2 linked regions of the Pelodictyon luteolum DSM 273 genome follow. The protein of the gene in region 1 interacts with the protein of each later gene in a pairwise test. Links are inferred from orthologs where the notes say so. Each region holds a gene or a part of one and is shown on either strand. Other genes may lie near its edges. The genes, in order: priA and PLUT_RS01360.

What was found.
Region 2: the proteins of priA (region 1) and PLUT_RS01360 interact in binary tests that used the Escherichia coli proteins (3 or more experiments, as listed by UniProt). The link is inferred for Pelodictyon luteolum DSM 273 from one-to-one orthologs.

What each region holds. Positions count from the first base shown.
Region 1 is NC_007512.1:1,072,005-1,075,272, forward strand. What follows is about bases 65-3,115. They hold priA (replication restart helicase PriA), read right to left. Parts: upstream 2,781-3,115; coding sequence 348-2,780; downstream 65-347. Other genes in these bases: PLUT_RS04960 (cation-transporting P-type ATPase), read left to right, coding at 65-321; adk (adenylate kinase), read right to left, coding at 2,824-3,115. In the rest of the region: more of PLUT_RS04960, read left to right, coding at 1-64; more of adk, read right to left, coding at 3,116-3,268.
Region 2 is NC_007512.1:266,039-269,118, forward strand. Bases 178-3,040 are described here. They hold PLUT_RS01360 (single-stranded DNA-binding protein), read right to left. Parts: upstream 1,924-3,040; coding sequence 1,432-1,923; downstream 178-1,431. Other genes in these bases: PLUT_RS01350 (autotransporter outer membrane beta-barrel domain-containing protein), read left to right, coding at 178-293; holA (DNA polymerase III subunit delta), read right to left, coding at 321-1,361; PLUT_RS01365 (dihydroorotate dehydrogenase electron transfer subunit), read right to left, coding at 2,096-2,944. In the rest of the region: more of PLUT_RS01350, read left to right, coding at 1-177. UniProt on the Escherichia coli protein: Plays an important role in DNA replication, recombination and repair. Binds to ssDNA and to an array of partner proteins to recruit them to their sites of action during DNA metabolism. Acts as a sliding platform that migrates on DNA via reptation.

The sequences.
Region 1 (3,268 bases):
TGTGCCCGTACGGTGGCGGTGAACACCCTGGTGTTTTTTGAGATATTCTACCTGTTCAGTGCACGGTTTTTCACCCGGAGCGTGTTTTCACCCGGGGGGCTGTTCGGGAACCGATACGTACTGTATGCCAGCGGGGCGCTTGTGCTTCTGCAGGTGGTGTTCACCTATATGCCCTTCATGCAGCAGGTGTTTGCCACGGTCCCGCTTGACCTTCAGCAGTGGCTGGTCATTCTTGCAGTCAGTTCGAGCGTGCTGTTTTTCGTGGAGATTGAAAAGGCCGTTCGCCGGAGGTTCCGGCTTGGTGAGGGTGACGTGCCCTGAAGCCCCGGCGGGCGCCCCCCCTTGCCTCACATCAGGCTGCCGGGATCGACGTCGATGGAGAGGATGGCAGAAGGAGTGCGGAACCGCCGGGCGATCTCGTCCTGAAGGCCGAGGGCGAAGGCCTCTGTGAGGCGACCTCCGGTGAGTTTCAACAGCACATGATAGCGGTAGCTGCCGCGGATTCTGGCGATGCCTGCCGGTGCGGGCCCGAGCACCACTCCCTGGCCTTCGGCCACGGCTTCAAGCAGCATCGTCCTGCATGTCATGGCCGCCTCTTCTGCGGTCTCTTCATCCGGAGAGCTGCATTCGAACTTCACCAGCCTTGCGTGGGGCGGATAGCAGAGTTCCCTTCGGGAGTCCGTCTCATGCTTGAAGAATGCACTGTAACTGCCGCGGAGCAGGGCGTTGAAGACTTCGCTTTCCGGATTGTATACCTGCAGATAGACCTCTCCCGGGCTTGACGAGCGGCCTGCGCGGCCGGCGACCTGGGTGAGGAGGGAGTAGGTGCGCTCCGAGGCGCGGAAGTCGGGGAGGTTGAGGCCGATGTCGGCCATAAGGACGCCGACGAGAGTGACGCGGGGGAAATCAAGCCCCTTGGCGACCATCTGGGTGCCGAGAAGGATGCGGGCCTTTCCACGGCGGAACTCGTCGAGGATGCGCCCGTGCGAGCCTTTTGTTGTTGTGGTGTCCACGTCCATGCGCAGAATCCGCTCCTCGGGAAAGAGCGACTGGAGCTCCTCTTCAATGCGTTCCGTCCCGCTTCCCTTGTAGAAGAGGTCAGGGGAAGCGCATGCGGGACAGACCTTGCTGAAGGGCTCGGTATGGCCGCAGTAGTGGCAGCGCAGCTGGCGGTGGCCGGCGTGGTAGACAAGCGGAATGCCGCAGTGGGGGCATAGGGGGACATGGCCGCAGGCGAAACAGAGTACGCTGCCGGAAAACCCCCTCCGGTTCTGCAGAAGGATGACCTGCTCGTCTCGTTCCATGCGTCTGGAGATTTCGTGGCGGAGCTTTTCGGATATGGAGGGGGTCGCCTTCGGGCTGTCCTTCATCACGATGAGGCAGAGCTTCGGCATGGTGGCGCCGTCTATGCGATCCCGGAGCTCGAGGAGGCGGTACTTTTCCTGAAGGGCATTCTCGTAGGATTCGAAGGATGGGGTGGCGGAGCCGAGGATGCATACGGCCCCTTCGGTGCGGGCGCGCATGACGGCGAGGTCACGGGCGCTGTAGCGGGGGTTCCGGTCCTGTTTGTAGGCACCGTCGTGTTCTTCATCGACAATCACGGCACCGAGGTTCGAGAGCGGGGCGAAGATGGTGGAACGGGCGCCGAGGGCGATCGTTGCCCTTCCGCTCCGGAGGCGGTGCCATGCGTCGTATTTCTCCTGATTGCTCATGGCGCTGTGCATGATGGCGACCGTGTCTCCGAAATGCTGCCGGAACCGGCCTGCGGTCTGGGGGGTGAGGGCGATTTCAGGGACGAGGACGATGGCGGTCCTGCCTTCCTTGAGCACCTCTTTGAGGAATTCGATGTAGACGAGGGTCTTGCCGCTGCCGGTGACGCCGTGCAGGAGGAATGTTTTGTACCCGCCCTTCCGGCTGGCGCTCCTGAGCTCCCCGAGGACAGCCTCCTGCTGCGCGGTCGGCTGTTTTGGTTCTTCCTGCTCTGTCGGCATGCCGGTATCGAACCGGCCCTCCACGGCAACCGCTATTTTTTCCAGGTAACCGGAGGCCGTGAGGGTGTTGAGGATCCTGCGGGATGCGGCGGTGGCTTCCAGCGACGCTCCGCCGGGACCGAAGGCTGAGACGCGGCGGAACGTTTCGAGCTGTTTCGGGGTGTTTTTCAGCTCCTCTTCAGCTTCACCCGGCAGAACCGGGGCCCGGCGCCATGCCGGGACCGTCCTTTGGGCCGTGCTGGTGAACTTCCGGCGGAGCTTCAAGTGCCCGCTCCGTTCGAGTTCGGAAAGGGTGCCGTAGATGTGTTTTTTGCCGAGCCGTCGCTGGAGCTGCTTGACCGTAATGCGTGTTTCTTTGGCGAGCAGCTGCATGATGCTGCGGCGGAGCGCCGTGCTGCGGACCCGGCGGGTGTCGGTTTCGAGGCTGAAGCCGGCCGCTTCGACGATGTCGTCGACCCTCGTACGCACGGCAACCGGTACTGCGGCGGTGACGCAGTCGATGTGGCGGGTAAGGTAGTATCCGGCCATCCACCGGGTGAGGATGATCAGCGGGGGCGTCAGGACAGGCTCTCCGCCGTGTAGGATGTCGGCGAGCTCAGCCGGAGGCTCCTTCAAAGGCGGCTCGATGCCGGTTTCGATGATATAGGCTGTGGAGGGGGCGGCTTTGCCGCCTCTTGGTACAACCAGCACCATGCTGCCCGGCAGGAGGCCCTCTTCAGGAGGGCCCGGGACCATCAGCGGAAAGGGTTCGCCCCTGAAGAGTTTTTCTGCTATGGCCAGTGCGTACATGATGGCAAAAGAGGTTCCAGGGGGAGGCCCTGCGGTCGGGGCATTACCCCCTGAGGGCTTCGAGTATCCGGTCGCGGATTTCCTCAACGCTGCCTGTGCCTTCAATTCTGGTGTAGCGGGGGGCAAAGGCTCCGGTGCCGGCACCCGCTGCCCTTCGGCTGTAGTATTCGATGAGGGGGGCTGTCTGGTCGTGGTAGATTTCGAGGCGCTTCTTTACGGTTTCTTCGGTGTCGTCTGCGCGCTGGACGAGGGGCTCGCCGGTTTCGTCATCCATGCCGGCTGTTTGGGGAGGGTTGAAGCGGATGTGGTAGGTCCTGCCGGAAGCGGGATGGACCCTGCGGCCGCTCATCCTGTCGATGATTTCCCGGTCATCGACATGGATTTCAATGACATGGTCGATGTCGATACCCTGCCGGTCCAGTGATTCAGCCTGCGCTATCGTTCTCGGGAAGCCGTCGAACAGGCAGCCCTCCTTGCAGTCGTGTTCC
Region 2 (3,080 bases), 810 kb from region 1 along the record:
TGGCGGGTCTTGGACTCACCCTCAATACGGACTGCCCGGGCTGGTACCTTGTAGCTGAAGCAACGGTGCGGGTCGATGGCTCCCCGACGAATGCCGTCCGGTACCCGTTACCCGCAGTCACGCTCTCGACTGAAGCGGAAGCGGTGCTCTGGGGCGGCAGTCTCACCGTCGGGAACCGTGCCGGCGGCATGCTGGACCCGGTATACTGGCTGAAGGCGGGTGCGCTCGGTTCGGCGGGCTCCATGGAGAGCTACCGGCTCTCTCTTGAAGCGGGGGTGAAGGTGCCGTTCTGAACCCCCGGGGTATCTGTCAGGGAGTTTTCAGCCGAGGAGCTGCTGCATCAGGCGGAGCAGGAGGTACTTTTCGTCAGGGTAAGGGGAAAGACCCTTGAGGGCGGCATCGGTGTCTTTCAGGGCCGTGATCGCCCGTTCTGCCTGGATGGAGGAAAAGGCTCCGGCGTATGAGAGGTAGCTTCTGACGAAATACTCCTGCCTGCCGTACATGCCCAGCACTTTTGCAATCTCGCCCTGCGGCATGGCTCGCACTTCAGGCTGGGCTATTTTCCACAGCCGCATGAAGAAGGTGGTAAGGTAGCGGACGATGTTGCCGAGCCCTTCCTTCTGTCCTTCGCGCTCCATGATCATCAGCGATATGCCGCTCGAGAGGCGGAGGTTCCTTCCTGCTACCGCTTTTTCCAGTTCAAAGACATTATAGGTTTTCGAGATGCCGACGCACTCGTAGACGTCTGCGGCCGTGATGCGTCGCTCGCCCTGGCGTGAGGATGCGTAGGTGGTCAGCTTTTCGATTTCCTGGCAGATCTCCCTCGAAGATGGCTGTATGTAAGCAGTGAATGCCTTCAGCGCTTCCGGGTCGAACTCCCATCCCGCCTCATGGGCGCGTGCGGCCGCGAACAGGTCGGGGGTTTTCAGGAGGGGGAAGTCGTGCCGGAACGATTTCAGGAGGCTGTAGGGCGGTTTGTCCACATCCTTTTTGTCCAGCTGTTCGGCGTCGAAGACGAGGATGGTGAACTCCGCCGGGTTTTTCATGTAGCCGGCAAACTTCATCTCATGCTGTTTCTGCTGGTCCTTGCCTACCGGCTTCTTGATCTTGTCGAACTGGCGGACGACGATGAGCTGGCGCGGGGTGAACATCGGGTACTCGGAGGCACGGGCGACGAGTTCGCCGGGAGTTATGTCGGGTCCGTAGAGGATGTGTGTGTTGGCCGCCGCCTCCGCTTCGTCAGGAAACGCCGTGCTCCGGATGAGCGCCGTGAACTCCTCCTTCAGGAAGCTTTCGGGTCCGTGAAAAAAATAGACCGGCGAAAGGCTGCCGGCAAGGATGTTCTTCTTCAGTGTTTCCATCTGCTGCGTGATGCCTCCGCCGGAGGCCGCTGTCGGCTGCCGGCGGGGCGGTCGGGGGTTGGTTTCGGGTTCAGAACGGCAGGTCGTCCTTGTCGTTTTCGATCATCGGAGCCGATGGTGCCGTCTGGGGAGGAGGAGCGTCCTGCGGGCCCTGCTGCCGTGCAGGCTGCTGGGGCGGGCTGTAGCTCTGCTGTCCGCCATCGCCGTATCCGCTGCCGCCCTCACGCATGCCGCCGAGCATCTGCATGTCGGTGACGACGATGTCGGTCGCGTATTTTTTCTCGCCGGTTTTCTGGTCGTCCCAGCTTCTCGTCTGGATGCGTCCCTCAACATAGACCTGACGGCCTTTCTTGAGGTACTGGCCGCAGATTTCGGCAAGCCGCCCCCATGCCACGATGCGGTGCCATTCGGTCCGTTCCTGCATGGCGCCGCTGCTGTCCTTGAAGCTTTCAGAGGTTGCCAGGGTGAAGTTGGCCACGGTCTGGCCCGAGGGAATGGTGCGGAGCTCGGGGTCGTTGCCGAGGTTGCCGATGAGCATTACTTTATTCAGTCCTCTTGCCATAATGATTGTTCCCCGTGTTTTGGGTTGGATTGAATGGTTTGGTGTTCCCGGAGCCCCCGGGTGCTGTCTGGAGTCGGGGGGCTTTTTATTATATAGTGCAGTATACGAGTCTCATTCCGGATAACATAGCCATACGGCGCATTTACTGCAGAATGCAAAGTGCGGTTGCCCCTCAGACCATGCGCCCGCCGTCGATGACCGGACCCTCCCGGCAGAGAAGGATGGTTTTTGTCCCGCCGTCGGGTGCGCTGACCTCCACGCTGCAACCGTAGCAGATCCCGAACCCGCATCCCATGACCGACTCGAGCGAGACTTCAGAAGCAATGCCTGCTTCCCTGGAGAATCGGGCCACCGCCCGCAGCATCGGGGTGGGTCCGCATGCGAATATCCTCGGGGTGCCTTCCGCCGTGAGTGAGGGAACGAGGGACTCCAGAAGCGCAAGCACCGTGCCGTGGAACCCTTCCGATCCATCGTCGGTGGCGAACCGGCATCCGGTGAGGCCTTCCGGGAGGAGATCGTCTTTAGTGCGCCCTCCGATGAGGTTCACGACTTTTTTCCCCATGGCGGCAAGGCGTTTTTCCAGAAAGCGCATCGGGGCGGTGCCGATCCCGCCCGACACGAGGACGGCGGTATCGTAGCCTTCTGCTCCGGTGCTGAAGCTGTTGCCGAGCGGGCCGAGCACCGACAACTCTGTGCCGGCAGCACATCGGCAGAATATTTCAGTACCCTTGCCGATCTCCTTGACCATCAGCTTGACTTGGCCGTCTCCGGCGTCGTGGATCGAGAACGGGCGGCGGAGGAGCGGCTGGGTGGTATCGTTCACCCGGACGTTGACGAAGTTCCCGGGCTCCGCGGTGAGGGAGATTTGGGGGCAGTCGAGGGTGATGAGGGTGACGTCGCGGCTGATACGCCGCGATGCGGCAACGGTCGCCCTGATGTCGGTGATTGAGCTCTCTCGGGGCATGGCGGGGTTCGGTTTCAGTTGGCGGACGGCCTGTCGTCCGCAGTCGGTGCTTGTCATCTTAGAAGGGTAATTAATGCAGGGGCGTCAACATTTGCAAGCCCCGCCAGCGGGGAAGTATCTTCTCCATATCTTTTGCAGAGTCCTTTGAGAGTTATATCTTTCAATCTTTGATTTTCATCCATCAATACCAATG